Regions from separate parts of the Clostridioides sp. LIBA-7678 genome, predicted to be linked through region 1. Evidence: a T-box and tRNA genes for the amino acid it is inferred to sense, from the RefSeq annotation. Region 1 holds a T-box; the other regions hold tRNA genes.
The links. The T-box of region 1 lies ahead of alaS (alanine--tRNA ligase). A T-box ahead of a tRNA ligase gene usually reads a tRNA of that ligase, here a tRNA-Ala.
Positions count from the first base shown of each region.

Region 2: it encodes a tRNA-Ala, which carries the amino acid that the T-box ahead of alaS (alanine--tRNA ligase) is inferred to sense. The anticodon was not compared.
Region 3: it encodes a tRNA-Ala, which carries the amino acid that the T-box ahead of alaS (alanine--tRNA ligase) is inferred to sense. The anticodon was not compared.

Region 1 is NZ_CP196987.1:1,323,658-1,328,938, reverse strand. Features, by position in the region: gene alaS (alanine--tRNA ligase) at 1-2,288, opposite strand, end outside; T-box leader at 2,356-2,595, opposite strand; gene mnmA (tRNA 2-thiouridine(34) synthase MnmA) at 2,738-3,817, opposite strand; gene nifU (Fe-S cluster assembly scaffold protein NifU) at 4,108-4,548, opposite strand; gene nifS (cysteine desulfurase NifS) at 4,602-5,281, opposite strand, start outside.
Region 2 is NZ_CP196987.1:128,462-133,742, forward strand. Features, by position in the region: gene cwlD (N-acetylmuramoyl-L-alanine amidase CwlD) at 94-798, shown strand; rRNA gene ACTG46_RS00865 (16S ribosomal RNA) at 1,082-2,584, shown strand; tRNA gene ACTG46_RS00870 (tRNA-Ala) at 2,640-2,715, shown strand; rRNA gene ACTG46_RS00875 (23S ribosomal RNA) at 2,984-5,281, shown strand, end outside.
Region 3 is NZ_CP196987.1:145,116-150,396, reverse strand. Features, by position in the region: rRNA gene ACTG46_RS01025 (23S ribosomal RNA) at 1-1,588, opposite strand, end outside; tRNA gene ACTG46_RS01020 (tRNA-Ala) at 1,862-1,937, opposite strand; rRNA gene ACTG46_RS01015 (16S ribosomal RNA) at 1,993-3,495, opposite strand; gene nrdG (anaerobic ribonucleoside-triphosphate reductase activating protein) at 4,298-4,837, opposite strand; gene ACTG46_RS01005 (anaerobic ribonucleoside triphosphate reductase) at 4,859-5,281, opposite strand, start outside.

The DNA of each region.
Region 1 (5,281 bases):
ATAGAATCAGCTGATTGTAAACTCATCTTAGCTTTCATATCATGTAATTCTTTAGATAAATTTTTATTCTCTTCCAATAAAGAGCTTATTCTTTGAATTAAATTATCTTCCTTAGATTTTAAGTTTACACAAACTTCAGAGATAATTCCATCTCTTTCTTTTAGATATTCATAAACAGCTTTTCCTGTTATCGCTTCTATCCTTCTTACACCTGCTGCTACCCCACCTTCAGATAATATCTTGAACATTCCTACTTGAGAAGTATTTGTCAAGTGAGTTCCTCCACAAAGTTCTGTAGAATAATCTCCCATAGAAACTACTCTTACCTCATCACCATATTTTTCACCAAATAGTGCTGTAGCTCCTTTTTCTTTAGCTTCCTTTATATTCATAATATCACATTTTATGTCTAAAGATGATAAAATAACATTATTTACTTTTTCTTCTATTACTTTTAATTCTTCATTTGATATAGCTTCAAAGTGAGTAATATCAAATCTAAGTCTTTCTGGAGTAACTAAAGAACCAGCCTGATTAACATGGTCTCCTAATACTTCTTTTAATGCCTTATGAAGTAAATGTGTAGCACTGTGATTTCTTGCAGCTGACATTCTAATTTCTCTGTCTACTAGTGTCTTCACTTTATCTCCATTGCTTATTTTTCCTGATTTTATTATACCTATGTGTTTTATACTATTATTAGCTCCTTTTTTAGTATTTAGTACTTCTACAACTAAATTTTCATTAGTTATTAATCCACAATCTCCAACTTGTCCTCCACCTTCAGGATAGAAAGTAGTATTGTCTAGTACTATAGATACCTTATCGCCTTCTTTTGCACTTTGAACTAACTCATCATCTTTAACTATAGCTTCAATAGTTCCTTCGCCATATATTTCACTATATCCATTAAATATACTGTCAACTGTAGTTTCTAATTTTGATAGAGGGTCTTCTTTCCAGCTTTCTCCATCCATATTTCCTCTAGCATTTCTAGCTCTTTCTTTTTGTTTTTCCATTTCTTCATTAAAAGCTTCTTCATCTACAGATAAATGTTCTTCTTCTAAGATTTCCTTAGTCAAGTCTATAGGGAAGCCATAAGTATCATATAATTTAAAAGCTTCTTGACCACTTAAAACAGTTTTTCCTTCACTTTTTAATACTTCTATATAAGAGTTTAATATTTCTGTTCCTTGGTCTATAGTTTCATTGAATTTTTCTTCTTCTATACCGACTACTTTTTTAATGTAGCTTTCTTTCTCAACTAAAACTGGATATGCTTTATCATTTACTTTTATAACTTCATCTATTAGCTTTTGTAAAAATAATTCTTTTACACCTAATAATTTACCATGACGAGCAGCACGTCTAAGAAGTCTTCTAAGGACATATCCTCTTCCTTCATTTGATGGAAGTACTCCATCACTAACTAAGAATGTTACAGCTCTTATATGGTCAGTTATTATTCTTAGTGAAATATCATTTTTTGGATTCACTCCATACTTTACTCCAGTTAGTTTCTCAACAGCTTCTAATATAGACTTAATTGTATCTACTTCAAAGATAGTATCAACACCTTGCATGATACATCCCATTCTTTCAAGACCCATACCTGTATCTATATTTTTACTTTCTAATAAGCTATAGTTTCCTTCTTCATCTCTATCAAATTGAGTAAATACATGGTTCCAGAATTCCAAATAGCGGTCGCAATCACACCCTGGTTTACAATCTGGATTATCACATCCATACTCTTCTCCTCTATCAAAATAAATTTCTGAACAAGGACCACAAGGACCTGTACCTATTTCCCAGAAGTTATCATCCTTACCAAGTCTAACCATTCTTTCTTCTGGGAAATTCATTTCTTTTGCCCATATATCATAAGAATCATCATCTTCTTCATATACAGTCACCCATATTTTATCTTCTGGTATATTTAACCATTCTGTAACAAATTCCCAACCCCATTTGATTGACTCTCTTTTAAAGTAATCTCCAAATGAGAAGTTACCCATCATTTCAAAGAATGTAGCATGTCTTGCAGTTATCCCTACATTTTCTATATCTCCAGTTCTTATACATTTTTGAGATGTACACATTCTTACATTTGGAGGTACTTCTACACCTGAAAAATAGTTTTTCAAAGGTGCCATACCTGAATTTATAAGTAATAAACTCTTATCATTGTTTGGTACTAAAGAATAACTATTTGCCACATAATGACCTTTTGACTCAAAAAACTCTAAAAACTTACTTCTTATTTCATTTAATCCCATCTTTTCCATATTATGTTCCTCCTAATAAATTTTATTTTTTCGTTTAAATAAAAAACCTCGTCCCTATAAATAAATTTATAGGGGCGAGGACAATCGCGGTACCACCCTAATTATCATAAAAATTATGATATCTTCGGAAAACCTTAGCTATAACGTAACTACCGTCAATCTCTACTTATATCTTCTTTACATAAGATAAATTATTCAAGATTGCTACTAAAAGGCTGCTTCAAATATTATATTCTAAGGGCTTCCAGCATTTTCCCTCTCTCTGTAAGACATCAAATATTTTACTATTCCTCATCACTGTATTTGCTTTTTAATTAATATACTAATTATATTACTAAATTTTACAAAATTAATCAATACTATATTTTCATATACAATAAATTTATTTTATAAACTTTATTCCACTTTAATATACTTTATTATTTATTTTTTAAATTTTTTAGATGTTTTTATAAACTTTTCTCGATTATTCCTCCACCTACTACAATATCTCCATCATACATTACCACAGATTGACCTTTAGTAATTGCTCTTTGAGCTTCATCAAAAACTATTTTAATAGTATCTTCTCCTATTTTATGAATAGTTGCTGGTGATGGTTTTGCTGAATATCTTATTTTTGCCTGAACTCTTAATGGTTCTTCTAATTTATCTATTGATATAAAGTTAACATCTTTTGCAATAAGTTCTTTTTTGAACAATTCTTCATTGTCTCCAAGAACTATAGTATTATTTATTGGATTTATATCTATTACAAACATTGGCTTTCCAAAAGTAATTCCAAGTCCTTTTCTTTGACCTATTGTATAATATAGTATACCTTTGTGTTTTCCAAGTATATTGCCTTTAGTATCTACAAAAAAACCTTCTTCAATACGTTTTTTAGAATGTTTTTTTACATAATTTGCATAGTCATTATCTTTTACAAAGCAAATTTCTTGACTGTCAGGCTTATTGTGAACTGCCATGCCCATTTCTTTAGCAATTTCTCTTACCCTATCTTTTTCATAATCACCTATTGGCAATAAAGTATGTTCTAGTTGTTCTTGTGTAAGATTATAAAGTGCATAAGTTTGGTCTTTTTTATCTGTAACAGATTTTTTTAGCAAATACCTTCCTGTACTTTCATCCTTTTCTATCTTTGCATAGTGACCTGTAGCTACATAATCACAACCTATTTGTCTGGCTTTTTTATAAAAATCATCAAATTTTATGTGCTTATTACAAGCTATACAAGGATTAGGAGTTTTTCCTTCTAAATATTCATCTATAAAATAATCTATTACTTTTTCTTTAAATACTTCTCTAAAATTTAGAACATAAAATGGTATACCTATTTTATTTGCTACTCTTCTAGCATCTTCAACTGCTGATAAAGAACAACAACCACCTTCATTTTCAACATCGTCATCATCTTGCCACAATTTCATAGTAACACCAATGACATCATAACCTTGTTGTTTTAAAAGATATGCAGCTACAGAGCTATCCACTCCTCCACTCATACCTATCATTACTTTTTTATTCATAAACAAATTTCACCTCATCTTTTGCATTACTTATTATTATACCATATAGAGCAAGCATTGTACTTATTTAAAATATAGCTTGTTCTATTTTCTAAAAAAATAATCATCTTTATTATTTGAATCTTATGGATATATTTTGTTAACTAATTAACTTCTAAATCAATTTAAAACACTTAATTTAGGCAATAAAAAATAGCCATTTTACAAACAGCTATTTTTTATGTCCTAATTATATCATTAATACTTCTTTTAAATCATTTTAAACTTTCTCAAGATACAATCACTTATTTTTATTCTTCTTCCTCTACATCATGGTCATGAGCATCATCTATAACATATCCATCCAATTCTGGTATATGGATATTATTCTTTTGAGCATAATCTATAAGTGCTGCTTTTACAGCTTGTTCTGCTAGAACTGAACAGTGCATCTTTACTGGTGGTAAACCATCTAAAGCTTCAGCAACAGCCTTATTTGTAAGTTCTAATGCATCTTTTATAGTTCTACCTTTTATCATTTCAGTTGCCATAGAAGAACTTGCTATAGCTGAACCACAGCCGAATGTTTTAAACTTAACATCCTTTATTACATCTCCTTCTATGTCTAAAAATATCTTCATTATATCTCCACAAGTAGGGTTTCCAACTTCACCTACACCACTTGCATTATCAATTTCTCCCATATTTCTTGGATTCATAAAATGTTCCATAACTTTATCACTATATTGCATTATTTTTTCCTCCTACTCAATTTATGTCTATTTTTTATGCTTTATCTCTCTGTCTATTTTACTAAGCCTTGTTTCTTTGCATCATCATAAAGTGGTGACATACTTCTAAGTCTCTCTATAACATTTGGTAAATTTTCTAATATATAATCTATATCATCATCTGTTGTAAAATCTCCAACTGTAAGTCTTAATGAACCATGTGCTATTTCATGTGGTAAACCTATTGCAAGAAGTACATGTGAAGGGTCTAATGAACCAGAAGTACAAGCAGAACCACTTGAACCAGCAATTCCTAGCATGTCTAATAATAAAAGTATTCCTTCACCTTCTATAAATTGGAATGCAAAGTTTGCATTTCCTGGAAGTCTATTTTCTAAACTACCATTTATTCTTGTATAAGGTATTCTTTCTAACACACCATCTATTAGCTTATTTCTAAGACGAGTTAAAGTCTCTACATGATTTTGCATATTTGCTTTAGCTAATTCTGCTGCTTTTCCATATCCAACTATTGCAGGTATGTTCTCTGTACCAGCTCTTTTACTTTTTTCTTGCGCTCCACCATGAACAAAGTTATGAAGTCTTACACCTTTTCTTATGTATAAAGCTCCTACTCCCTTTGGTCCATAGATTTTATGTGAAGACATACTCATTAAATCGATTCCTAGTTCCTTAACATCTACTGGAATATTACCTGTAGCTTGTACTGCATCAGTGTGGAATAATATCTTAT
Region 2 (5,281 bases), 1.2 Mb from region 1:
AAATTGATAATTAGAAAAGGAGAATTTAAATGTTTGTACTAATATTTGGAATATTATAGTGTTTTTATAAGTATACATATACAGGGTGATGTTGTGAGAAAGTACATAAAACATATAATTTTTAGTTTTGTTATGGTGTGCCTAGTAATAGTGTCAATATTTGAAGTGAAAAATATATCTGAAGATGTTATTAAGTATATGCCAGTAACAAATAAAACAATAATTTTAGACGCTGGTCATGGGGGTATTGACCCAGGTGCGTTAAATAAGGATAAGAGCACATCTGAAAAGGATATTAACTTAGCTATAACACTTAAGCTTAGAGAGCTTATAGAATCAAGTGGAGGTCTTGTAATATTGACTAGAGAAGATGATAGTAGTCTTTACAAAGAGGGAAATAATAAAACAACAAGACAAAAGTATAATGAAAATTTGAAAAATAGGAAAGAAATGATATCCAATTCTAATGCTAACATGTTCGTCTCCATACATCTCAATGCATTTGAACAATCAAAATACTATGGAGCTCAAACTTTTTATCCTAAAGACAAACAAGATAGTAAAGAGCTATCAAAGTGTATTCAAGAAGAACTTAAAAGAGTAGTAGATAAAACAAATAATAGAGAAGTCAAGCCTAGAGATGATATATATCTTTTAAAAGAGAACAATATTCCATCAGTACTAATAGAGTGTGGTTTTTTATCGAATGAAAAAGAATGTAAACTTTTGACTGATGAAACATATCAAGAGAAGATAGCATGGGCGATATACATAGGAATACAAAAATATCTAAGTTAAAGTTACTATATAAATAAGTCTGAATATGTAAATAGCTTGTATTAAAGCAGTTAAAATGCATTAATATAGGCTATTTTTGTTTTGACAAAAAAATATTTAAAATAAAAGTTAAAAAAGCGTTGACTTGAAATCATATAGATGGTATTATATATGAGTGCCCAAAAGGAGCACAAAAATACGACAAAAGAACTTTGAAAATTAAACAGTAGGTTAATTTATAAACAAGAAACAAACCATAAAGCCAGATATTTTGATAACAATAGTATCTGAGCCTGATAAACTTTTATTTGAGAGTTTGATCCTGGCTCAGGATGAACGCTGGCGGCGTGCCTAACACATGCAAGTTGAGCGATTTACTTCGGTAAAGAGCGGCGGACGGGTGAGTAACGCGTGGGTAACCTACCCTGTACACACGGATAACATACCGAAAGGTATGCTAATACGGGATAACATATTTGAGAGGCATCTCTTAAATATCAAAGGTGAGCCAGTACAGGATGGACCCGCGTCTGATTAGCTAGTTGGTAAGGTAATGGCTTACCAAGGCAACGATCAGTAGCCGACCTGAGAGGGTGATCGGCCACATTGGAACTGAGACACGGTCCAAACTCCTACGGGAGGCAGCAGTGGGGAATATTGCACAATGGGCGAAAGCCTGATGCAGCAACGCCGCGTGAGTGATGAAGGCCTTCGGGTCGTAAAACTCTGTCCTCAAGGAAGATAATGACGGTACTTGAGGAGGAAGCCCCGGCTAACTACGTGCCAGCAGCCGCGGTAATACGTAGGGGGCTAGCGTTATCCGGATTTACTGGGCGTAAAGGGTGCGTAGGCGGTCTTTCAAGTCAGGAGTGAAAGGCTACGGCTCAACCGTAGTAAGCTCTTGAAACTGGGAGACTTGAGTGCAGGAGAGGAGAGTGGAATTCCTAGTGTAGCGGTGAAATGCGTAGATATTAGGAGGAACACCAGTTGCGAAGGCGGCTCTCTGGACTGTAACTGACGCTGAGGCACGAAAGCGTGGGGAGCAAACAGGATTAGATACCCTGGTAGTCCACGCTGTAAACGATGAGTACTAGGTGTCGGGGGTTACCCCCCTCGGTGCCGCAGCTAACGCATTAAGTACTCCGCCTGGGAAGTACGCTCGCAAGAGTGAAACTCAAAGGAATTGACGGGGACCCGCACAAGTAGCGGAGCATGTGGTTTAATTCGAAGCAACGCGAAGAACCTTACCTAAGCTTGACATCCCAATGACATCTCCTTAATCGGAGAGTTCCCTTCGGGGACATTGGTGACAGGTGGTGCATGGTTGTCGTCAGCTCGTGTCGTGAGATGTTGGGTTAAGTCCCGCAACGAGCGCAACCCTTGTCTTTAGTTGCCATCATTAAGTTGGGCACTCTAGAGAGACTGCCAGGGATAACCTGGAGGAAGGTGGGGATGACGTCAAATCATCATGCCCCTTATGCTTAGGGCTACACACGTGCTACAATGGGTAGTACAGAGGGTTGCCAAGCCGTAAGGTGGAGCTAATCCCTTAAAGCTACTCTCAGTTCGGATTGTAGGCTGAAACTCGCCTACATGAAGCTGGAGTTACTAGTAATCGCAGATCAGAATGCTGCGGTGAATGCGTTCCCGGGTCTTGTACACACCGCCCGTCACACCACGGGAGTTGGAGACGCCCGAAGCCGATTATCTAACCTTTTGGAAGAAGTCGTCGAAGGTGGAATCAATAACTGGGGTGAAGTCGTAACAAGGTAGCCGTATCGGAAGGTGCGGCTGGATCACCTCCTTTCTAAGGAGAATTGCCTACTGTTTAATTTTGAAAGTTCTTTATGAACTTCATATTTGGGGGTGTAGCTCAGTTGGGAGAGCACTTGCCTTGCAAGCAAGGGGTCAGGAGTTCGACTCTCCTCATCTCCACCATTTAAGAGCATATTACTTAAATCTTTGATTTATCTAGTAGACTCTTACATTGCACTTTAAGCTTATTTTTATACAAGCTTGTGCGTTAGCACTTTAAGCAACAGAATAAACTGAACGAATGTGAAGTTTGTTTGTTGGCGTTGTGCGTTAGCACTTTGAAAACTGCATATATATTTAGTGATATGACATCTAATTTGTAATATATAAAGCTGATAACTTTTAAAAATTATCAAGTTGATAGACTTTAATCTATCAAACCTTTTTAACTGGTCAAGTTATTAAGGGTGCAGGGCGGATGCCTTGGCACTAGGAGCCGATGAAGGACGTGATAAGCTGCGATAAGCTTCGGGGAGTTGCACGTAAACTTTGATCCGAAGATTTCCGAATGAGGAAACTCACTTAGAGTAATGTCTAAGTATCATTAAGTGAATACATAGCTTAATGAGGGGAACTCAGGGAACTGAAACATCTAAGTACCTGAAGGAAGAGAAAGAAATTCGATTCCGTAAGTAGCGGCGAGCGAACGCGGAAGAGCCCAAACCAATAAAGTTTTCTTTATTGGGGTTGCGGACATATCATAACGAAGAGGTATCGTAATTGAAGAGGTTTGGAAAGACCCACCACAGAAGGTAATAGTCCTGTATGTTAAACGAGAAGACTTTAGATATGATCCAGAGTACCACGGGACACGTGAAACCCTGTGGGAAGCAGGAGGGACCACCCTCCAAGGCTAAATACTACCTAGTGACCGATAGCGTATAGTACCGTGAGGGAAAGGTGAAAAGAACCCCGGGAGGGGAGTGAAATAGAACCTGAAACCCTGCACTTACAAGCTGTGGAAGCACATTTCTTGTGTGACCGCGTACTTTTTGTAGAACGGGCCAACGAGTTACGTTAAGTAGCAAGGTTAAGCACTTAAGGTGTGGAGCCGTAGCGAAAGCGAGTTTTAACTGAGCGTTCAGTTACTTGACGTAGACCCGAAACCGGGCGACCTACCCATGAGCAGGATGAAGCGAAAGTAAAATTTCGTGGAGGTCCGAACCCACGAGCGTTGAAAAGCTCGGGGATGACTTGTGGGTAGCGGTGAAATTCCAATCGAGCCCGGAGATAGCTGGTTCTCCCCGAAATAGCTTTAGGGCTAGCCTCAAGGTGAGAGATACGGAGGTAGAGCACTGAATGTCCTAGGGGGTATTGCACCTACCGAAGACTATCAAACTCCGAATGCCGTCATCTTATACTTGGGAGTCAGACTGTGGGTGATAAGATTCATAGTCGAAAGGGCAACAGCCCAGATCGTCAGCTAAGGTCCCTAAATGTAAGTTAAGTGGTAAAGGATGTGGGATTGCACAGACAACCAGGATGTTGGCTTAGAAGCAGCCACTCATTCAAAGAGTGCGTAATAGCTCACTGGTCGAGTGATCCTGCGCCGAAGATTTCCGGGGCTAAAACTTACTACCGAAGCTACGGCATCATTATGATGGGTAGGGGAGCTTCCCATACGGGTTGAAGCATGACCGTAAGGACATGTGGACAGTATGGGAGTGAGAATGTTGGCATGAGTAGCGAGATGTGGGTGAGAATCCCACAGGCCGTAAACCCAAGGTTTCCAGGGGAAGGTTCGTCCGCCCTGGGTTAGTCGGGACCTAAGCTGAGGCCGAAAGGCGTAGGTGATGGACAACAGGTTGATATTCCTGTACTACCGATAACCGTTTGAGAGATGGGATGACACAGTAGGATAAGCTAAGCACACTGTTGGTTATGTGTGCCCAAGCATTGAGGCAGTCAGAGTAGGTAAATCCGCTTTGATAATGCTGGGATGTGATGGGGAGCGAAATTTAGTAGCGAAGTAGCTGATTTCACACTGTCAAGAAAAGTCTCTATCGAGGTTAAAGGTACCCGTACCGCAAACCGACACAGGTGGGTGAGGAGAGTATCCTAAGGCCCGCGAGAGAACTGTTGTTAAGGAACTCGGCAAAATGACCCCGTAACTTAGGGATAAGGGGTGCCACCATCCGGTGGCCGCAGAGAATAGGCCCAAGCGACTGTTTACCAAAAACATAGGTTTCTGCTAAGTCGCAAGACGATGTATAGGAGCTGACGCCTGCCCGGTGCTGGAAGGTTAAGGGGATCTGTTAGAGCAATCGAAGCAGTGAACTTAAGCCCCAGTAAACGGCGGCCGTAACTATAACGGTCCTAAGGTAGCGAAATTCCTTGTCGGGTAAGTTCCGACCCGCACGAAAGGCGTAACGATTTGGGCACTGTCTCAACAACAGACTCGGTGAAATTGTAATTCCGGTGAAGATGCCGGATACCTGCGACAGGACGGAAAGACCCCATGGAGCTTTACTGTAGCTTGACATTGGGTCTTGGTACTACATGTACAGGATAGGTGGGAGGCTTTGAAACCAGGACGCCAGTTTTGGCGGAGCCATCCTTGGGATACCACCCTTGTAGTACTGGGACTCTAACCATAGGCCATGAATCTGGTCTTGGGACACTGTCAGGTGGGCAGTTTGACTGGGGCGGTCGCCTCCCAAAAGGTAACGGAGGCGCTCAAAGGTTCTCT
Region 3 (5,281 bases), 1.2 Mb from region 1:
AATCAGCTACTTCGCTACTAAATTTCGCTCCCCATCACATCCCAGCATTATCAAAGCGGATTTACCTACTCTGACTGCCTCAATGCTTGGGCACACATAACCAACAGTGTGCTTAGCTTATCCTACTGTGTCATCCCATCTCTCAAACGGTTATCGGTAGTACAGGAATATCAACCTGTTGTCCATCACCTACGCCTTTCGGCCTCAGCTTAGGTCCCGACTAACCCAGGGCGGACGAACCTTCCCCTGGAAACCTTGGGTTTACGGCCTGTGGGATTCTCACCCACATCTCGCTACTCATGCCAACATTCTCACTCCCATACTGTCCACATGTCCTTACGGTCATGCTTCAACCCGTATGGGAAGCTCCCCTACCCATCATAATGATGCCGTAGCTTCGGTAGTAAGTTTTAGCCCCGGAAATCTTCGGCGCAGGATCACTCGACCAGTGAGCTATTACGCACTCTTTGAATGAGTGGCTGCTTCTAAGCCAACATCCTGGTTGTCTGTGCAATCCCACATCCTTTACCACTTAACTTACATTTAGGGACCTTAGCTGACGATCTGGGCTGTTGCCCTTTCGACTATGAATCTTATCACCCACAGTCTGACTCCCAAGTATAAGATGACGGCATTCGGAGTTTGATAGTCTTCGGTAGGTGCAATACCCCCTAGGACATTCAGTGCTCTACCTCCGTATCTCTCACCTTGAGGCTAGCCCTAAAGCTATTTCGGGGAGAACCAGCTATCTCCGGGCTCGATTGGAATTTCACCGCTACCCACAAGTCATCCCCGAGCTTTTCAACGCTCGTGGGTTCGGACCTCCACGAAATTTTACTTTCGCTTCATCCTGCTCATGGGTAGGTCGCCCGGTTTCGGGTCTACGTCAAGTAACTGAACGCTCAGTTAAAACTCGCTTTCGCTACGGCTCCACACCTTAAGTACTTAACCTTGCTACTTAACGTAACTCGTTGGCCCGTTCTACAAAAAGTACGCGGTCACACAAGAAATGTGCTTCCACAGCTTGTAAGTGCAGGGTTTCAGGTTCTATTTCACTCCCCTCCCGGGGTTCTTTTCACCTTTCCCTCACGGTACTATACGCTATCGGTCACTAGGTAGTATTTAGCCTTGGAGGGTGGTCCCTCCTGCTTCCCACAGGGTTTCACGTGTCCCGTGGTACTCTGGATCATATCTAAAGTTTTCTCGTTTAACATACAGGACTATTACCTTCTGTGGTGGGTCTTTCCAAACCTCTTCAATTACGATACCTCTTCGTTATGATATGTCCGCAACCCCAATAAAGAAAACTTTATTGGTTTGGGCTCTTCCGCGTTCGCTCGCCGCTACTTACGGAATCGAATTTCTTTCTCTTCCTTCAGGTACTTAGATGTTTCAGTTCCCTGAGTTCCCCTCATTAAGCTATGTATTCACTTAATGATACTTAGACATTACTCTAAGTGAGTTTCCTCATTCGGAAATCTTCGGATCAAAGTTTACGTGCAACTCCCCGAAGCTTATCGCAGCTTATCACGTCCTTCATCGGCTCCTAGTGCCAAGGCATCCGCCCTGCACCCTTAATAACTTGACCAGTTAAAAAGGTTTGATAGATTAAAGTCTATCAACTTGATAATTTTTAAAAGTTATCAGCTTTATATATTACAAATTAGATGTCATATCACTAAATATATATGCAGTTTTCAAAGTGCTAACGCACAACGCCAACGGATAAATCCCGTTGCTTAAAGTGCTAACGCACGTCGCCAACAAACAAACTTCACATTCGTTCAGTTTATTCTGTTGCTTAAAGTGCAATGTAAGAGTCTACTAGATAAATCAAAGATTTAAGTAATATGCTCTTAAATGGTGGAGATGAGGAGAGTCGAACTCCTGACCCCTTGCTTGCAAGGCAAGTGCTCTCCCAACTGAGCTACACCCCCAAATATGAAGTTCATAAAGAACTTTCAAAATTAAACAGTAGGCAATTCTCCTTAGAAAGGAGGTGATCCAGCCGCACCTTCCGATACGGCTACCTTGTTACGACTTCACCCCAGTTATTGATTCCACCTTCGACGACTTCTTCCAAAAGGTTAGATAATCGGCTTCGGGCGTCTCCAACTCCCGTGGTGTGACGGGCGGTGTGTACAAGACCCGGGAACGCATTCACCGCAGCATTCTGATCTGCGATTACTAGTAACTCCAGCTTCATGTAGGCGAGTTTCAGCCTACAATCCGAACTGAGAGTAGCTTTAAGGGATTAGCTCCACCTTACGGCTTGGCAACCCTCTGTACTACCCATTGTAGCACGTGTGTAGCCCTAAGCATAAGGGGCATGATGATTTGACGTCATCCCCACCTTCCTCCAGGTTATCCCTGGCAGTCTCTCTAGAGTGCCCAACTTGATGATGGCAACTAAAGACAAGGGTTGCGCTCGTTGCGGGACTTAACCCAACATCTCACGACACGAGCTGACGACAACCATGCACCACCTGTCACCAATGTCCCCGAAGGGAACTCTCCGATTAAGGAGATGTCATTGGGATGTCAAGCTTAGGTAAGGTTCTTCGCGTTGCTTCGAATTAAACCACATGCTCCGCTACTTGTGCGGGTCCCCGTCAATTCCTTTGAGTTTCACTCTTGCGAGCGTACTTCCCAGGCGGAGTACTTAATGCGTTAGCTGCGGCACCGAGGGGGGTAACCCCCGACACCTAGTACTCATCGTTTACAGCGTGGACTACCAGGGTATCTAATCCTGTTTGCTCCCCACGCTTTCGTGCCTCAGCGTCAGTTACAGTCCAGAGAGCCGCCTTCGCAACTGGTGTTCCTCCTAATATCTACGCATTTCACCGCTACACTAGGAATTCCACTCTCCTCTCCTGCACTCAAGTCTCCCAGTTTCAAGAGCTTACTACGGTTGAGCCGTAGCCTTTCACTCCTGACTTGAAAGACCGCCTACGCACCCTTTACGCCCAGTAAATCCGGATAACGCTAGCCCCCTACGTATTACCGCGGCTGCTGGCACGTAGTTAGCCGGGGCTTCCTCCTCAAGTACCGTCATTATCTTCCTTGAGGACAGAGTTTTACGACCCGAAGGCCTTCATCACTCACGCGGCGTTGCTGCATCAGGCTTTCGCCCATTGTGCAATATTCCCCACTGCTGCCTCCCGTAGGAGTTTGGACCGTGTCTCAGTTCCAATGTGGCCGATCACCCTCTCAGGTCGGCTACTGATCGTCGCCTTGGTAAGCCATTACCTTACCAACTAGCTAATCAGACGCGGGTCCATCCTGTACTGGCTCACCTTTGATATTTAAGAGATGCCTCTCAAATATGTTATCCCGTATTAGCATACCTTTCGGTATGTTATCCGTGTGTACAGGGTAGGTTACCCACGCGTTACTCACCCGTCCGCCGCTCTTTACCGAAGTAAATCGCTCAACTTGCATGTGTTAGGCACGCCGCCAGCGTTCATCCTGAGCCAGGATCAAACTCTCAAATAAAAGTTTATCAGGCTCAGATACTATTGTTATCAAAATATCTGGCTTTATGGTTTGTTTCTTGTTTTATAAATTAACCTACTGTTTAATTTTCAAAGTTCTTTATGCTTTATCTGTTTGCCCTTTTCTTGAGGACAAGTATTACTATACCAACTTTTCCTTTTAGAGTCAATAACTTTTTTCACATTTTTTACTTTCAAGTATCTCATTTATTTACATATGGTTATATTATCCACATTATAAACAACTGATTCATATTGTTTTAACTTATTATATTAAATATTATCCACATTATAAACATATTTATCCACAAATTACAAAATTTAATATTTTTTATACAAATATATGTATTATATGTAATTAGACTTATTTACTTAATTGATTTATACTATAAAATTTGTTTATAAGAAAGATACAAACCAAGAAATATTATTAAAAATATTCATTTTAAAGATTTTCTATTTTTTAAAATGCTTAATACCAATCTTGATGGCACTAGGTAAATTACTTTCTGAGCTCCTTGTCAACATTTAATCATTTATTTGAATTCTTCTCTTATAGTAACTAAAGATTTTTACATAACAACTAAACATTCTAGTTTCTTAGCAAAGAATCCATAAATTAATACTTGTATATCCTTTAGAAACTATCTATTAGAATCATCCAGCTTATAAAAGAGTTAAATAAAATACACGATAAGCATTTTTATTTAACAATTACATCTTATATGATGCAAATAAACAAAATTACATAAAGATAGACGGAGGTAAATACATTATTATATTTACTTCCGTCTATTTATATTTTATTCTGCTATGGATAAATCATCTTTCATATATTGTTCAACTAAAAATACTTTTTTATATTTCAAACTTTTTTGAACATCAATTATTCTTTGATTTGATGAACCTCTGAACTTTAAACTTATATCTTTTTTCTCAGCCATAAACTTTCCATCTACTAAAATATCAATTTGTTTTAGTAAATTTAAATTTTTAAAATATCTACTATTTTTTTTATCTAATAACTGCTCAAATGTGAATCCAGTATATGACCATACATCCAGTCCATTTCTTTTAGCTTCTTTTGCTACTTCTTCTAATGGTTCTGGCTGTAAAAATGGTTCTCCTCCTGATAATGTAATACCTTTTTGTAACTTTAATGATTTTATCTTATTTATAATTTCTTCTGTATCCATGTAAAATCCCCCACATAAATCATGTGTCTGAGGATTATGGCATTCTTTGCAATTATGGATACATCCTTGAGTCCATATTACCATCCTTAATCCTGGTCCATCAACTATACTGTCATGGCTTATAGTAGATGACATTCTTATTTTCATAACTTATTCCTCCAAATAAAACTATCTATGCTTTACTCTATCTCTTACTTCAGCTTTTTTTGCATTATTAAATCTGTCAACTGTACCAACTAAGTAACCTGTTATTCTTCTTATTCTTTCAAATTTGATATCACTTTCATCTTCATTTCTTCCACATACAGGACATATGTTACTTCCTATTACACCTGAAAATCCACATATTGGATCTCTATCTACAGGATGATTTATGCTTCCATATCCTATACCTAAGTCTTTCATAGCTTTTATAACTGTTTCAAAAGCTTCTAGATTATCTGATGGATCTCCATCTAATTCCACATATGTTATATGACCTGCATTCGTCAGTTCATGATATGGAGCTTCTATCTCAATTTTGTCATATGCACTTATATTATAATAAACTGGTACATGGAATGAATTAGTATAATATTCTTTGTCTGTTAT